Regions from separate parts of the Streptomyces anthophorae genome, predicted to be linked through region 4. Evidence: riboswitches for the same ligand, from Rfam matches in the RefSeq annotation. Region 4 holds a riboswitch; each other region holds the start of a gene.
The links. A riboswitch is a leader RNA that binds a small molecule or an ion and turns the genes downstream of it on or off. The one in region 4 is predicted to bind cyclic di-AMP.

Region 1 (3,959 bases), 1.7 Mb from region 4:
GCCTGGGCACGGTCTCGGGGCGCGCCGACGAGCTGTGCCGGTACGCCGTCCTGTTCGGCGACCCGCAGCTCGCCCTGACCGCCGTGGGGCGCGTCCTGGACGTGACCGCCGAGGAGGTCCAGGAGATCGCCAAGGCGCGCCTGCGTCCCGACAACCGCGCGTCCCTCGTGTACGAGCCGACCGCGCCCGCCGACACCGAGACCGCCGAGATCACCGAGGAGGCGGGCCAGTGACCGAGCAGCTCGCGAACATGGACTTCCACCCCCGGCCGCAGGCGGGCGAGCCCAAGCCGTGGGCGTTCCCGGCCCCGGAGCGCGGCGCGCTGCCCAACGGCCTGACGGTGCTGCGCTGCCACCGGCCCGGCCAGCAGGTCATCGCCGTCGAGGTGCACCTGGACGCGCCGCTGGACGCCGAACCGAAGGGGCTCGACGGCGTCTCGACCATCATGGCGCGGGCCTTCAACGAGGGCACCGACAAGCACTCCGCCGAGGAGTTCGCCGCCGAGCTGGAGCGCTGCGGCGCCACGATGGACGCGCACGCCGACCACCCCGGTGTCCGTGCCTCCCTCGAAGTGCCGGCCTCGCGCCTCTCCAAGGGCCTCGCCCTCCTGGCCGACGCCCTGCGCGCCCCCGCCTTCGACGACAGCGAGATCGAGCGCCTCGTCCGCAACCGCCTGGACGAGATCCCGCACGAGAGCGCCAACCCGGCCCGGCGCGCCGCCAAGGAGCTCTCCAAGCAGCTCTTCCCGGCCGACGCGCGCGTGTCGCGCCCGCGCCAGGGCACCGAGGAGACCGTCTCGGCCATCGACGCGGCGGCCGTGCGCGCCTTCTACGACCGCCACGTGCGCCCCGCCACCGCCACGGCCGTCGTCGTGGGCGACCTGACGGGCATCGACCTCGACGCGCTCCTCGCCGACACGCTCGGTGCCTGGACGGGCGACACCGCCGAGCCGCGCCCCGTGCCGCCGGTCGTCGCCGACGACACCGGCCGTGTGGTCATCGTGGACCGCCCGGGAGCCGTGCAGACGCAGTTGCTGATCGGCCGGATCGGACCGGACAAGCACGACCGTGTGTGGCCTGCTCAGGTCCTCGGCACGTACTGCCTGGGCGGCACCCTCACCTCGCGCCTGGACCGCGTCCTGCGCGAGGAGAAGGGCTACACCTACGGGGTGCGTTCCTTCGCCCAGGTGCTGCGCTCCGCGCCCGACGGCAGCGGTGCGGCGATGCTCGCCATCAGCGGCTCGGTGGACACGCCGAACACCGGTCCCGCGCTCGACGACCTGTGGAAGGTGCTGCGCACGCTGGCGGCCGGAGGACTGACGGACGCCGAACGGGACACCGCCGTACAGAACTTGGTGGGCGTGGCCCCGCTGAAGTTCGAGACCGCGGCGGCCGTCGCGAGCACCCTCGCCGACCAGGTCGAGCAGCATCTGCCGGACGACTTCCAGGCGCAGGTGTACCGCCAGCTGGCCGCCACGGGCACCGTGGAGGCCACCGCCGCGGTCGTGAGCGCGTTCCCCGCGGACCGTCTGGTGACGATCCTGGTGGGCGACGCCGCGCAGATCGAGGAGCCGGTCAAGGCGCTCGGCATCGGCGAAGTCACGGTGGTCGCGGGCTGAGTCCGCTTCCCGAGGAACACTCACGAAGCCCCGGCGCCGGTATCGGCGGCCGGGGCTTCGTGGCGTCCGTCACGATCATCTTCAATCACTACACGATCACAAATGTCCGAATTGATGTAGAGGTTGCCTCTCTGCCCTGTGGCGTGCACTACAAAAGCGGGGTTCTGTTTGTCGATCCAAAGACGCCCCGCTTAGCGTTCCCTCCGGCTGTCCGCCAGACGTACGTCGCGCCCGCGACACCGGACAGTCATCGCCGAGTCCCCGTGGTGCGAGCCAGGGGAGCCGGGGACCCACCGAAGTCCCTGGGGTGAATCGGGCGCTCTTCCCGCGAGGGGAGGGGGCCTGTAGGAGACCTTCCTGCTCCGAACCCGTCAGCTAACCCGGTAGGCGAGAAGGAAGGAAAGGACCAGCCACTTCATGGGGTTCACCCGTGCCACCGGGAAGCACCGCCGTCCCAGCCGCCTGACGCGTACCACCGCTCAGGTCGCGGGCGTCGCCGCCATCACCACGACGGGCGTGGTGGGCGGTCTCGCCGCCCCCGCCCTCGCCGCCGACACCGCGACAGCCCCGCACGACGGCCTCACGCAGGCCGTCGCCATCGGCGACTCCCTGGCCGAGCAGATCGACGCGCAGGCCACCGCGCAGCAGAAGGCCGCCGCCAAGGCGAAGGCCGAGGCCGAGGCCAAGAAGAAGGCCGAGGAGGCCAAGCGCAAGGCCGAGGCGGAGGCCAAGAAGCGTGCCGCGGAGAAGGCCGAGAAGGAGCGCGAGGCCAAGGAGCGCGCCGCCCGTGAGGCCGAGCGCAAGCGCCTGAACAGCTTCGTGTCGCCGATCGCCGGCTCGTACGTCTCCACCGCCTACCAGGCCGGCAGTGGCCTGTGGTCCTCCGGCAGCCACACCGGCATCGACTTCCACGCCTCCAGCGGCACTTCGGTGCACGCGGTCGGCATGGGAACCGTCGTCGAGGCCGGCTGGGGCGGGGCGTACGGCAACAACGTCGTGATCAAGATGAAGGACGGCACGTACACCCAGTACGGTCACATGTCCTCCATCGGCGTCTCCGTCGGCCAGGACGTCACCCCCGGCCAGCAGATCGGCCTCTCCGGGGCCACCGGCAACACCACGGGCCCGCACCTCCACTTCGAGGCCCGCACCGGCCCCGACTACGGCTCGGACATCGACCCCGTCGCGTACCTGCGCCAGCACGGTGTGAACGTCTGATCCGTCGCCACACTCCACGAAAGCCCCGGCTCGCCGAGCCGGGGCTTTCGCGTGCGCGGGTCCGCACTGTCCAAAAAATATCCCCGGATTCACTTCCCGCGTCGGAAATTCAACTCCGGTGGAATAGAGTCTTCGGGTAAACGTTCCGGCCGCGCGTCATTCGTGCTTGACCGGGCGTCAATCGACCGCGTAACGCGGGCGTTGAGGCGGAGGTCGAGTCATGCGCATTCCCGCGCAGTCGGTATGCACAGCGATCCGCGACGACATCGTCGCCGGCGTCTACGAGCGCGGCGGCAGGCTCACCGAGGAACTGCTCGCGCGTCGCTACGGGGTCTCGCGCGTGCCCGTCAGGGAGGCGCTGCGCACCCTGGAGGCGGAGGGGTTCGTCGTCACGCGCAGGCACGCGGGCGCGTGCGTGGCCGAACCCACCGAGCGGGAGGCGGCCGACCTCCTGGAGATCCGCATGCTGCTCGAACCCATGGGGGCCGCCCGCGCCGCGCAGCGCCGCACCGAGGCCCACCTCAAGGTCCTGCGTGGCCTGGTCAGGCTGGGCCAGGAGCGCTCCAGGCAGGGGCAGAGCGAGGATCTGCGCTCCCTCGGCAACTGGTTCCACGAGACGCTCGTGCAGGCCTCCGGCAGCCCAGGGCTGATCACCCTGCTCACCCAGCTCCGCCACAAGATCGCCTGGATGTACGCCGTGGAGAGCCCCGCCCGGCCGGCCGAGTCCTGGGCCGAGCACGGCGCCATCGTCGATGCCGTGGCGCGCGGCGACGCGGAGCGTGCGCGCGCCCTGGCCGCCCTGCACGCGGAGCGCGCGACGGCGGCCCACAGGCTGCGCGTCCCCCGCGCGGGCGAGCGTGTGAGGACTTCGCAACATGCAGTCAACACGGTGGGGCGTCAGGTTTAACAACACCGCCGTATACAAAGAAGTGCGCTATTCGAAGAATGGGTTGAACGAGGTGCGGCGCAATTTCCGCTGCCTATTTCTGCCCGCTCCAGCCTGTTCTTCGTCGCCCCATTCGCGCCGCGATTCAGCGCCGCAATGGTGAACGAAAAAGCCGCGCGCCCCGAAGAGGGGCACGCGGCTCAGACGTACTGCTTTTCGTCTTTGTCTCAGACGGTC
Region 2 (3,959 bases), 1.0 Mb from region 4:
GAGCGGGTACGCGGAGACGAGCTCCTCGTAGTACTCCGTCATCTCGGCGGCGGAGCGCTCCTTGCCCTCGAACTGGTACTTGCCGTCCTTGTAGAACTCGGAGGCGGCGACGTCGAGGGCGAGGGCGATCTGCTGGCCGGGGACGTAACCGGCTTCCTTGATGGCCTCGAGGATCAGGTCGAGGGCCTCACGGTTCGAGCCCAGGTTCGGGGCGAAGCCGCCCTCGTCGCCCAGGCCGGTGGCCAGGCCCTTGCTCTTCAGGACCTTCTTCAGCGTGTGGTAGACCTCGGCGCCCCAGCGCAGGGCCTCGGAGAAGGACTCCGCGCCGATCGGGGCGATCATGAACTCCTGGATGTCGACGTTGGAGTCGGCGTGCGACCCACCGTTCAGGATGTTCATCATCGGCACCGGGAGAAGGTGCGCGTTCGGACCGCCGAGGTAGCGGAAGAGCGGCAGGTCGGACGCCTCGGAAGCGGCGTGCGCGACGGCGAGCGAGACGCCGAGGATGGCGTTGGCGCCGAGCGAGCCCTTGTTGTCGGTGGCGTCCAGGTCGAACATCGCCTGGTCGATCAGGCGCTGCTCGGTGGCGTCGTACCCGACGAGCTCCGGGCCGATCTGCTCGATGACGGCGAGGACGGCCTTCTCGACGCCCTTGCCCTGGTAACGGTTCGGGTCACCGTCGCGGAGTTCGATGGCCTCGAAGGCACCGGTGGAGGCACCCGACGGGACGGCCGCGCGGCCGGTGCTCCCGTCGTCGAGGCCGACCTCGACCTCGACCGTGGGGTTGCCTCGGGAGTCCAGGATTTCCCGGGCTACGACGACGTCGATGGACGGCACGAGCATCTCCTTCTGGGATGTGACGCAGGCTATGCGGGCGGCTGCATGGATACGTGGTCCCGCACCCCTGAGCGTAACCGGCTCGCGGGCATCGGCCATCCGAACGCCCGTCTCGTGGACAACGCCCACAGCGAAATGTTCCTTAACGGAACAAAAACAGCGACCCCCGGCCCGGCTGAGCGGGACGGAGGTCGCCGAAGTGAGCGGCCCGTGGGGACGGGGTGCGGCGGGGCTCGGCGTCCGCCGATGCCGAGCCCGTGCCTGATGGCCTGGGAGGGCCTGGGGCCCTGTGCGGACCGGTGGTCCTGTGCGGACCGGACGTCTTAGCTGAGGTGCAGCTGCTGACCCGGGTAGATCAGGTCGGCGTCCTTGACGATGTCCTTGTTCTTCTCGAACAGCTGCTGCCAGGACGTGCCGTGCGCCTCGGCGATCTTGCTGAGGGTGTCGCCGGACTCGACCTTGTACTCGCCGTCGCCCTTCTCGACCTTCTTGCCGGTCGGGGTGGTGACGGTGTCCTGCTTCGGGGCGGCCTGCTTGGGAGCCTCCTGCTTCGGGGCCTCCTGCTGCGGCTGCTGACGCTGCTCGGAACGGTCGGCGCGCTGCTGGGTCTCCTGCTTCGGAGCCTGCTGCGCGGACGAGTCGTCGCCGCCACCCTCGTTCGGGGTGGAGGACAGGCCCGAGCCGCAGTTCGGCCAGGCACCGCTGCCCTGGGAGGCGAGAACCTTCTCGCCGACGGCTATCTGCTGCGCCTTGGACGCCTGGTCGGCGGTGGAGGCGTACTGGTCGCCGCCGTAGGCGGACCAGGTGGAGGACGAGAACTGGAGACCGCCGTAGAAACCGTTGCCGGTGTTGGTGGACCAGTTGCCACCGGACTCGCACTGCGCGACCTGGTCCCACTCGGAGGTGGTGGCGGCGGAGGCGGAGGTCGCACCCATCAGCGGCACGGCGACGGCGGCAGCGGCGACGCCGCCGAGCGTGGCGACGCGGACGGCCTTGGACGGGCGGCGGTGCTTGTTCTTGCCGGAAAACAGCATGGAGATCTCTCCTCACCGACGCCTGCGAGGTGAGCTGTCGGGTTCGGGCCAGTGAGTGCCCGGCAGACGCATCCTTGTGCGCTGCTTAACCCCAAGCCCGTCCGGTCTCCCGGAAGGGCGCTTACCTGGGTCCCCCGCTCCTGCCTACGGCGCTTACGCGACGACTGTTCCCGTACGGACGTTGGCAGGATTCGGCGTGACATCCGTCGGGGCCCGCTGAAGCGAGCGGTCACGAACGTAAGCGGTCGATCCGCCCGATTTCAAAGTCGATCAGGGGCTTTGAGACCCATGTCTCACTCGATCGACACCGGACAAAGCCCCCTCAACCGGCCGGAACCCCAGCTACCTTTTGTCCGATCCGTCCCCAAGATCCAGGCTCTGACCAGGAAGGATGAGGTCTGGGTCGGTACCGACCGTCTCCTTGTTCCGCTCGTAGAGCGCGTCCCAGCCGCCGTGCACGTCCTGGGCCTTCGCGATGTCCCAGAGGTTGTCGCCGGCGTGCACCTCGTACGTGCCTCCGTCGCGCTTGTCGTCGCGCGAGGCGTGCCGTCCCTCTCCCCCACGGGAGCCGGAACCGTCGTCGTCGGCGCGGTCGCCGCGGTGGCGGCCGGACGTGGCGTCGCCCGAGGCCTCACCGGAGGGCGGGGCGGACGGCGAGGCCGTCTCGGCGGGGGCGTCGTCAGAAGGCGCGTGGGACTTGTCACTTGAGGGGGTCGGGGAGTCCTCGGCCTTGCTACCGGAGGTATCCCCCGACACGTGGGAGTCGTCGGCCTCGTCGTGACCCTTGTCTCCCGAATCGGCCGCATCAGCCCCATCGGCCGCATCGGCCGATGCGGTCGGATCGGTCGAATCCGTGGAGCCCGCCTTGCCCGCGTCCTCGTCCGACGCGCTGTCGGCGTCGGTGTCGGACGACCCGGAGGGCTGCGCCGACGGCGACGCGGACACGCCCGGGTCGACGTCCGCCGATCCGTCCTCCTTGGTGAGGTCCGAGGTGAGCGAGCACATCGGCCAGGCACTCGGCCCCTTGTCGTCGAGAACCTTCTCGGCGACGGCTATCTGCTGCGAGCGGCTGGCCTGGTCGGCGCGCGGGGCGTAGTCGAGCCCCCCGAACTCCTCCCATCTCTCCTGCGTGAACTGGAGGCCGCCGTAGTAGCCGTTACCGGCGTCCAGGCTCCACTGGCCGCCGCTCTCGCACTCGGCGAGCTTGTCCCACGCCTGCGTGGTCGCGGCACTCGCGCCGCTCGCGGCGAACAGCGGGATCGCGATGGCGCTGCCGGTGACTCCGGCGGCGACGACGAGAGCAGGTGCCTGACGGGGGCGACGGTGACGACCGTTCCCGGAGAGCATGCGTTTGCCTTTCGCGAGACTGATGCTGCTACGCGCGACGGGTGGTGCAAGTGGTGCGAGTTGTGCATGTGTCGCGATGATCCGTGAACGTAGCGGCACTCGAACGCCTGTCACAAGTCGATGCAGCGTAGATCACGTGAAAGTCACATTGTTGACGGGCCGTCAGTTCCGACCGGATTCTGACGCGGGGTGAACTCCACCGGGAGCGTGCGCAGTCCGCGCATGATGAGCCCGCCGCGCCACCGCAAATCGGTCGGTTCCACCGCAAGTCGCAGGTCCGGAAGGCGGGTCAGGAGCGTGCCGAGGGCGGCCTGTCCCTCCAGGCGGGCGAGCGGAGCGCCGAGGCAGTAGTGGATGCCGTGCCCGTAGCCGAGGTGCTGGTTGTCGCGGCGGGAGAGGTCGAGGGTGTCGGGCTCGCTGAAGCGCGCCGGGTCGCGGTCGGCGGCGGCGAGCACGACGAGGACCGGGTCTCCGGCGCCGATCTCCTGGCCGCCGATGGTGAGCGGCTCCCGGGCGAACCGCCAGGTGGCCATCTCCACCGGCCCGTCGAAGCGCAGCAGTTCCTCGATCCCGGTCTCCAGCAGGCCCGTCTCCCCCGCCGCGATCGACTCCTGAAGCCGCTCCCTCTGGTCGGGGTGGGTGAGCAGGGCGTACGTGCCGTTGCCGATCAGGTTCACGGTCGTCTCGAAGCCGGCGAAGAGCAGCACGAAGCACATGGCCGCCACCTCGTTCTCCGTGAGG
Region 3 (3,959 bases), 2.6 Mb from region 4:
GTGACCCTCCCCGCCCGCGCGGCACTGCGCGACGGGCGGGGGTGAGCGTCGGCCGTCGGTCCGCTGCCCTGCCCGCCGGTCAGTCGAGCAGGCGCTCGCGCAGCCGCTCGCGCGTGGCGGCGGAGACCTTCAGGCCCTCTTCGAGGTAGCGGTCCGTGCTGCCCCACTCCTCGTCGATGGTCTCGAGGCCGGCGTTCAGGTACTCGATGCGGGCGTCGAAGAGCGGGCTGAGCAGCTCCATGACCTCGGGGGAGTAGGCGTCCTTCGCGGTGGCGGTGCGGCGCACGTTGTAGCGGCGGTGCTTCTCGTTCGACTTGAGGTAGTCCGCCTCGATGGCCTCGCGCTCCACGCCCACCGCGAGCAGCGTCACCGCGATCGACAGGCCCGCGCGGTCCTTGCCGGCCGCGCAGTGCATCAGCGCGGGGAGGCTGTCCTCGGCGAGGGAGTGCAGCACGCGGCTGTGCTCGGCGGTGCGCTCCTTGATCATGGTCCGGTAGGACTCGACGAGGCGGTTCGCCGCGCGGCCCTCGGAGAGGATCTGGCGCAGCTGCTCGATGTCGCCGTCGCGGACCATGGCCCAGAATTCGGCGCCGTCGGCCGGGTCGTTGAGCGGCAGGTTCAGATTGCGCACGCCGGGCAGCTCGACGTCCGCGCCCTCCAGCCGCTGGTCCGCGGCGTTGCGGAAGTCGAAGACCGTGTGCAGGCCGAGGGAGGAGAGGAAGGCCGAGTCCTCGGCCGTGGCGTGGGCCAGGTGACCGCTGCGGAACAGCACGCCCTGGCGCACGCGCCGGCCGTCCACGGTGGGCAGGCCGCCCACGTCTCGGAAGTTGCGCACTCCGGTCAGCTCGGGCTCGGTGGACGGTGCGTGCTGCGTCACAGGGGCTCCTCCCAATCGGTGCACCGGCGTTGGGTCGCCGGCGGGCGCGCTCCTGACGATACGACATCGGTTCCACAGGCAACCATCTGTCCGATTCACTCCGTTCTGTGCCAACTGTGCATGAATCGAAGGGGCTTGTAGGCGTGTGCGTGACCGGCCTCATGTTCGTGACGCTGTGTGGCGGGCGGCCCCGATTGCCTCCCCAGTAATCCCCGAAGGTATGGCGTTGGTAAAGCGGGGAATGTCGACGCAGGGTTACGCAGGGCGGCCTGTGAAACCCAAGGAATTGCCGCCGCAGGAGAATTCGGCAGTTGTCGCCACCATTGCGGTTCGCCTACGGTCACCAATCAATCCGGTCGGAACGCCTAGTCCTGCCGCCGCCCGGATTCCTTTCGACTACCCGTCACGGCAGGAGCGGGGGACCCACACGCAAGACGCCGCGTAGGGGGATTTCCCGAAGCGGCTTGGGGTGAAGCCGTGCCCGTACTCCGGGTGCGGCCGGGCATCTCCAGCCCGAACCCGACAGCTCACCTCGTAGGCGACGGAGAGGAAATTCAGCATGCCCGCAAAGGGAAAGCACCGCCTTTCGACCTCCCGCCGCATCGCCCGTGTCGCCGCCGTCGCCTCCGCCGGTGGAGTCGCCGTGGCGCTGCCGCTGATGGGCGCCACCGGCGCGCAGGCCGCGACGTCCGGCCCTGCCGCCGACGCCACGACGTACACCGTCAAGGCCGGTGACACGCTCTCGAAGATCGCCAAGGCGCAGGACGTCGACGGCGGCTGGAAGAAGCTGTACGAGGACAACAAGGACGCCGTCGGCCCCAACGCCGACCACCTCAAGATCGGCGTCGAGCTGAACCTCGGCGGCGCGGCCCAGGGCGGCTCCGCGGGCGAGGCCACCGCCACGCAGACGAGCGCCAAGACCACCGCCTCCGGCGACTACGTGGCGCCGGTCGACGGCGCCAAGGGGCACGGCTACGGCAACTCCGGCTCCATGTGGTCCAGCGGCAGCCACACCGGCGCCGACTACTCGATCCCGACCGGCACCTCCGTGAAGTCGATCGCCGACGGCACCGTCGTGTCGACCGGCTCGGGCGGCGCCTACGGCAACGAGGTCGTCATCGAGCACGCCGACGGCCACTTCTCCCAGTACGGCCACCTGTCCTCGATCGGTGTCGCCCAGGGCGACACCGTGACGGCCGGCCAGGAGATCGCCAAGTCCGGCGCGACGGGCAACGTCACCGGACCGCACCTGCACTTCGAGATCCGCACCACCGCGGACTACGGCTCGGACATCGACCCGATCGCCTACCTGAGCGAGCACGGCGTGGACGCCTGAGACCGTTCGTAGCGGACGCGACGACCCGCTCTCTTCGGCGCCCGGGGATCTTCCCCGGGCGCCGAAGTGCGTTCGCGCACTTATTCCCCAGGTGGCGAGTGGGCTATCTCACCACGCGTCAACCCCTGGCTACGGTCGCGTAGGTCACATCCGAGGGTGAAAGATGTGTGGTCGTGGCAAACGAATCGAGAGCACTCACGGACTCACTCAACGGCACGATCCGGTCCTACGCGGCCGTGGGCGACAGTTTCACCGAAGGGGTCGGCGACCCCGGCCCCGACGGAAAGTTCGCCGGCTGGGCCGACCGGCTCGCCGTCCTCCTGGACGACCGTGTCCCCGAGGACACCTTCAAGTACGCGAACCTGGCGGTGCGCGGCAAGCTCATCGACCAGATCGTCGCGGACCAGGTCCCCAAGGCGATCGAGCTCGCCCCCGACCTGGTGACCCTGGTCGCCGGTGGCAACGACATCATCCGCCCCGGCACCGACCCGGACGACGTGGCCGAACGCTTCGAGAAGGCCGTCGCCAGGCTCGCCGACGCGGCGGGCACCGTCATGGTGGCCACCGGGTTCGACACCCGTGACGTGGCCGTGCTCAAGCACCTGCGCGGCAAGATCGCCACGTACAACATGCATGTGCGGGCCATCGCCGACCGGTACGGCTGCCCGGTGCTCGACCTGTGGTCGCTGAAGTCCGTCCAGGACCGCAGGGCCTGGGACGACGACCGCCTCCACCTGTCGCCCGAGGGGCACACCCGGGTGGCGCTGCGCGCCGCCCAGGCGCTCGGCGTCGAGGTGCCGGCCGACCCCGAGCAGGCGTGGCCGCTGCTGCCGCCGCGCGGCACGTTCGAGGTGCGGCGCGACGACATCCACTGGGCGCGGGAGTTCCTGGTGCCGTGGATCGGGCGCCGGCTGCGCGGCGAGTCCTCCGGCGACCGGGTGCAGGCCAAGGGCTTCGTGGACCCGCACGCGGTGAAGGCGCACCTGGAGGCGGCGTCCTGACGCACTGACCTCGGCGGTACGGCGGCGCTGACGGGTTTCCGTCAGCGCCCCGCCCCCGTCAACTCCGCGCGCTCGAGCCCCAGTTCGCGGGCGAGCGCCTCGTCCACCCACTCCTGCATGCGGGCCCGCGACACCGCGGCCGACCTGCCCTCGTACGCGGTCACCTGCACGGCGAGCCCGTCGAGCAGGGCCGTGATCCGCAGCGCCGCCCCCATCGGGTCCGCGCAGGCGAACTCGCCCGCCGCCACGCCCTCGGCCACCACCTCCGCGAGCGCCGCCTTCCACTGCCGGTCGAGGTCCCGCGTGACCTCCCGCAGTGCGGGCTCGCGCAGCGCCGCCGCCCAGCCCTCGATCCACAGCCGCCACCCCTTGGCCTGCCCCGTCGGCGCGTACCAGCGCACCGCGGCGCGCAGCCGCTTCAGGGCGGTCGTGCGGCGGCCGAGCAGCTTGCGCAGATGGGCCAGGTCGCTCTCGGAGGCGTGCGCGAACGCGGCCGCGACGAGCTTCTCCTTCGTCGAGAAGTGGTACAGCACCAGCGCGTTGCTCACGCCGAGCGCCGATGCCACGTCGGCGATGCGCACGGCGGCGACCCCGCGCGCCTCGATCTGCTCGATGGCGGCCGTCAGCAGCTCTTCACGCCGCTCGGCCACGCTCAACCGGACTCTGGTCACGTGGCAAGCCTAGTTGTTCTTGTGTGCGGACTTGTTGCGTGCAGGACTCTTGACGCCCCGGCGTCGCACAGGTC
Region 4 (3,959 bases):
AGCGATTCGCGTTCACTCCCCCTGATGGCGTAGAGTTGTGAACACAACGGCGCGGGGTGGAGCAGCTCGGTAGCTCGCTGGGCTCATAACCCAGAGGTCGCAGGTTCAAATCCTGTCCCCGCTACTGAAGAACAGAGGCCGGAATCTCATTGAGATTCCGGCCTCTGTTCATTTTGTGTCTCCGCCCGGTCGCCCCTGTTGCGCCCGTCACGTTCCCCACCCGTACGGCCCACCCCTGCTCGCCTCCGCGCCCCCGTGCAGGAACTCTTGGTGAGACGCCGGAAGCTGGCAGGGAGCGGCAGGAGACGAGTGGTGGGGCAGCGAACAGGAGGCACCGGCGGGAGACGGAGGAGGCACGGCTCCGACACCGTGGGCACCCGCCTCTTCCTGCGACTGCTGCCCCTGTTTCTCGTCCTCGGCGGCGCGGTCTACGAGTACGTCACCCCCAGCGGCTTCCCCGGCGCCCCTCTGTTCAGCGCGGCGCCGCTGGTGGCCGCCCCGTTCTTCTCGCTCGGCGCGACGGCCCTGGTCGGCGCGGTGTCGATCGGCGCGATCGTCGCGGTGCACCTGCGCTTCACGGACCACCTCGACTCCGTGTTCGTCACCGAGATAGTCACCGTGGCCACGGTCTGCCTGCTGGCCTGTGTGCTCAACCGGATCGTGTACCGCAGCTACGAGCAGCTGGCCTCCGCCCGCGAGATCGCCCAGGCCGCGCAGCTGGCGGTGCTGCCCGAGCCGGCCCGGCGGCTCGGCGGCCTCACCATCGCGGCGCGCTACGAGGCGGCGCAGGCCGACGCGTTCATCGGCGGTGACCTGTACGCGGTGCAGGACACCCCGCACGGCATCCGGATCATCGTCGGTGACGTGCGCGGCAAGGGGCTCGGCGCGGTCGCGGCGGTCGCCGTCGTCATCGGGGCGTTCCGGGAGGCCGCCGAGCAGGAGGGCTCCCTGGAGGCGGTCGCCCAGCGCCTGGAGCGGGCCCTGGCCCGTGAGGGCGGCCGGCGCCGCGGCATCGACGACTTCGAGGGCTTCACCACCGCGGTGCTCGTCGAGATCCCGCACGGCGTCGAGCTCGTCCGCGTCCTCAACCGCGGCCACCCCAGCCCGCTGATGCTGCTCGGCGACGGCGCCGTGCGCGAGGTGAGCCCGTGCCAGGCGGCGCTGCCGCTCGGCATGAGCGAACTCGGCAGCTGGCCCGACCGGGCCGTCGAGACGGCGTTCCCGTCCGCGGCCACGCTGCTGCTCTACACCGACGGGCTCTCCGAGGCGCGCGACGCGAGCGGCCGGTTCTACGATCCGGCGGCGCGGCTGTCCGGCCGCCTCTTCCCGGGGCCCGAGGAACTGCTCGCGGCCCTCGCCGCCGAGGTGCGCGCGCACACCGGCAACGGGACGACGGACGACATGGCGCTGCTCGCCGTGCGGCGGACCTGAGGTCCTTGATCGTTTGTTACCCGAGGTAGCCGACCGTAGTCGAACGGCGTCGCTCCGCATAACAATTGACGTACCGTCAGAAGGTTGAGTTCGTTGAATGTGGGGACGGTGTGACGCCAACTCGCCCTGATTCGCCCGCCGGTGTCACGAAAAGTCCTGGCCAGAGTCGTGAACGATCAGTGGGAAGCGCTTGGAATTACTGTCTGCTGTCTATTAACGTTCGATAACGCAGCGCGGTCGTCCCAGCCGTCACAAGAGATGGCTCCGTGCGCACACGCCTAATCCCGCAAGGGAGCCGGGGAACCACCAACTTGGGGTGAATCGGACACCTTTGGTGTTCGTAGGAGACCTTCCTGCTCCGAACCCGTCAGCTAACCCGGTAGGCGAGAAGGAAGGAAAGGAGAGCGCCCCCGTGGCGTCGAACCGGCCTGCCCCCGACTTCTTCTACGGCCCCGAAGACGACTTCGGCGTCGAGCAGGAGACCTGGGAGGAGTGGAATCCCACCGAGGAGTCCCTCGCTCCCGTCCGCGGCAGGCATCGCGTAGCCCGCCGCCGTGGTGGATTCGCCCGCAGCTCCACTGTTCTCGGCGTCGGCGTGGTCGCCGCCGTCGGTGCGGGCGGCATCGCCACCGCACAGGGCGGCAAGCCGCCGGTCCACATCTCGATGCCCGACCTCTCCGCGGTCAAGGACTCGCTGCCCGAGGCCAAGTCGCTGCCGGGCGTGGGCTCGCTGATATCCGACGGTTCGGACTCCGGTTCCGACTCCGGCGCCGCGGCCTCCCCGCTGAGCGGCGCCGGAATCACCCAGGCCGAGGCCGCCGAAGGACGGACCGGCGCCGGCGAGGCGCTGCGGGCCCGCATCATGCAGCAGGCCGAGACGCAGCAGGACGCGGCCGACGCCTCCGCGAAGCAGGCCGCCGAAGAAGCCGCCGCCAAGCAGGCGGCCGAGGAGGCCGCCGCCAAGCAGGACGCGGCCAAGGCCAAGGAGATCGCCGCGCAGAAGAAGGCCGAGGAGGAGGCCCGCCGCAAGGCCGAGGCCGAGCGCCTGCGCAAGCTGGCCGCCAGCTTCAAGCTCCCGGTCGCCTCGTACACGCTCTCCGGCACCTTCGGTCAGCCCGGCTCCATGTGGTCCTCCGGGTACCACACGGGCCTCGACTTCGCCGCCTCCACCGGCACGCCGATCCGCGCCATCCACGGCGGCACGGTCACGGAGGCCGGCTGGGCGGGCGCGTACGGCTACCGCACGGTGCTCACGCTCGACGACGGCACCGAACTGTGGTTCTGCCACCAGTCCTCGCTCAATGTCAGCGCGGGCCAGAAGGTCTCCACCGGCGATGTCATCGGCCGCGTGGGCGCCACGGGCAATGTCACCGGGCCGCACCTCCACCTGGAGGTCCACCCCGACGGGCAGTCCACCGGTGTCGACCCGGCGACCTGGCTGCGCGACAAGGGCCTCACCCCCTGAGAACGCGTGAACCCCGGCGGTCCTGGCGCTGACCCCCCGACGCCAGGACCGCCGGTTTGCCCGTTCTTGGGGCAATTTCCGGCGGGATCGTGGAATACCGTATTCCGTGCGGGCGTTGAGACGGAGCATGACTTCCTCCTCTCCCTCGCTGCGCAAGCTCGGCACCTCCGACCTCGAGGTCTTCCCGCTCTCCCTGGGCGGCAACGTGTTCGGCTGGACCGCCGACGAGGCCACGTCCTTCGAGGTGCTCGACGCGTACGTCGCCGCGGGCGGCAACTTCATCGACACCGCCGATGTGTACTCGGCCTGGGTGGACGGCAACCGGGGCGGTGAGTCGGAGACCGTCATCGGCAAGTGGCTCGCCTCGCGCGGGCGCCGCGACGACGTCGTCATCGCCACCAAGGGCAGCCAGCACCCCGAGTTCCAGGGCCTGTCCGCCGCCAACATCAAGGCCGCGGCCGACGCCTCCCTGAAGCGCCTGGGCACGGACCACATCGACCTGTACTACACGCACTACGACAAGCCCGAGGTCCCGGTCGAGGAGATCATCGGCGCCCTCGACGAGCTGGTGAAGGCGGGCAAGGTGCGGCACATCGCCGCGTCGAACATCTCCGCCGAGCGCCTCCAGGAGTCCCTCGACTTCTCCGACCGCGAGGGCCTCGCCCGTTACGTCGCGCTCCAGCCGCACTACAACCTCGTCTCGCGCGACACGTACGAGGGCGAACTCCAGGACGTCGCCGCCCGCGCGGGCCTCGGGGCCGTGCCCTACTACGCGCTCGCGTCCGGCTTCCTGACCGGGAAGTACCGGCCGGGCGTCGCCGTCGACAGCGCGCGGGCCGCCGGTGCGGGCAAGCACCTGGAGACCGAGCGCGGGCGCAACGTGCTGACCGCCCTCGACGAGATCGCGCAGGCCCACGACGCCGAGATCGCCACGGTCGCCCTCGCCTGGCTCGCCGCGCAGCCCACCGTGACGGCGCCGATCGCGTCCGCGCGGATCGTCGAGCAGCTCCCGGCGCTGCTCGCGGTGGCGGACGTGGAGCTGACGCGGGCGGAGCTCGACCGG

Region 1: another riboswitch for cyclic di-AMP. It lies ahead of ACNYS0_RS11790 (M23 family metallopeptidase); the one in region 4 lies ahead of ACNYS0_RS19520 (M23 family metallopeptidase).
Region 2: another riboswitch for cyclic di-AMP. It lies ahead of ACNYS0_RS24415 (transglycosylase family protein); the one in region 4 lies ahead of ACNYS0_RS19520 (M23 family metallopeptidase).
Region 3: another riboswitch for cyclic di-AMP. It lies ahead of ACNYS0_RS08040 (M23 family metallopeptidase); the one in region 4 lies ahead of ACNYS0_RS19520 (M23 family metallopeptidase).

What each region holds. Positions count from the first base shown of each region.
Region 1 is NZ_JBLWQQ010000001.1:2,643,419-2,647,377, reverse strand. It holds gene ACNYS0_RS11800 (M16 family metallopeptidase) at 1-233, shown strand, start outside; gene ACNYS0_RS11795 (M16 family metallopeptidase) at 251-1,618, shown strand; cyclic di-AMP (ydaO/yuaA leader) riboswitch at 1,860-2,022, shown strand; gene ACNYS0_RS11790 (M23 family metallopeptidase) at 2,036-2,836, shown strand; gene ACNYS0_RS11785 (GntR family transcriptional regulator) at 3,057-3,743, shown strand; gene ACNYS0_RS11780 (HPr family phosphocarrier protein) at 3,950-3,959, opposite strand, start outside.
Region 2 is NZ_JBLWQQ010000001.1:5,343,132-5,347,090, reverse strand. It holds gene eno (phosphopyruvate hydratase) at 1-837, opposite strand, end outside; gene ACNYS0_RS24415 (transglycosylase family protein) at 1,161-1,871, opposite strand; cyclic di-AMP (ydaO/yuaA leader) riboswitch at 1,876-2,033, opposite strand; gene ACNYS0_RS24410 (transglycosylase family protein) at 2,214-3,218, opposite strand; gene ACNYS0_RS24405 (cytochrome P450 family protein) at 3,362-3,959, opposite strand, start outside.
Region 3 is NZ_JBLWQQ010000001.1:1,771,194-1,775,152, reverse strand. It holds gene ACNYS0_RS08050 (FtsX-like permease family protein) at 1-45, shown strand, start outside; gene ACNYS0_RS08045 (tyrosine-protein phosphatase) at 80-877, opposite strand; cyclic di-AMP (ydaO/yuaA leader) riboswitch at 1,246-1,433, shown strand; gene ACNYS0_RS08040 (M23 family metallopeptidase) at 1,437-2,213, shown strand; gene ACNYS0_RS08035 (SGNH/GDSL hydrolase family protein) at 2,432-3,214, shown strand; gene ACNYS0_RS08030 (TetR/AcrR family transcriptional regulator) at 3,256-3,885, opposite strand.
Region 4 is NZ_JBLWQQ010000001.1:4,344,880-4,348,838, reverse strand. It holds tRNA gene ACNYS0_RS19530 (tRNA-Met) at 51-124, shown strand; gene ACNYS0_RS19525 (PP2C family protein-serine/threonine phosphatase) at 313-1,431, shown strand; cyclic di-AMP (ydaO/yuaA leader) riboswitch at 1,697-1,832, shown strand; gene ACNYS0_RS19520 (M23 family metallopeptidase) at 1,844-2,896, shown strand; gene ACNYS0_RS19515 (aldo/keto reductase) at 3,024-3,959, shown strand, end outside.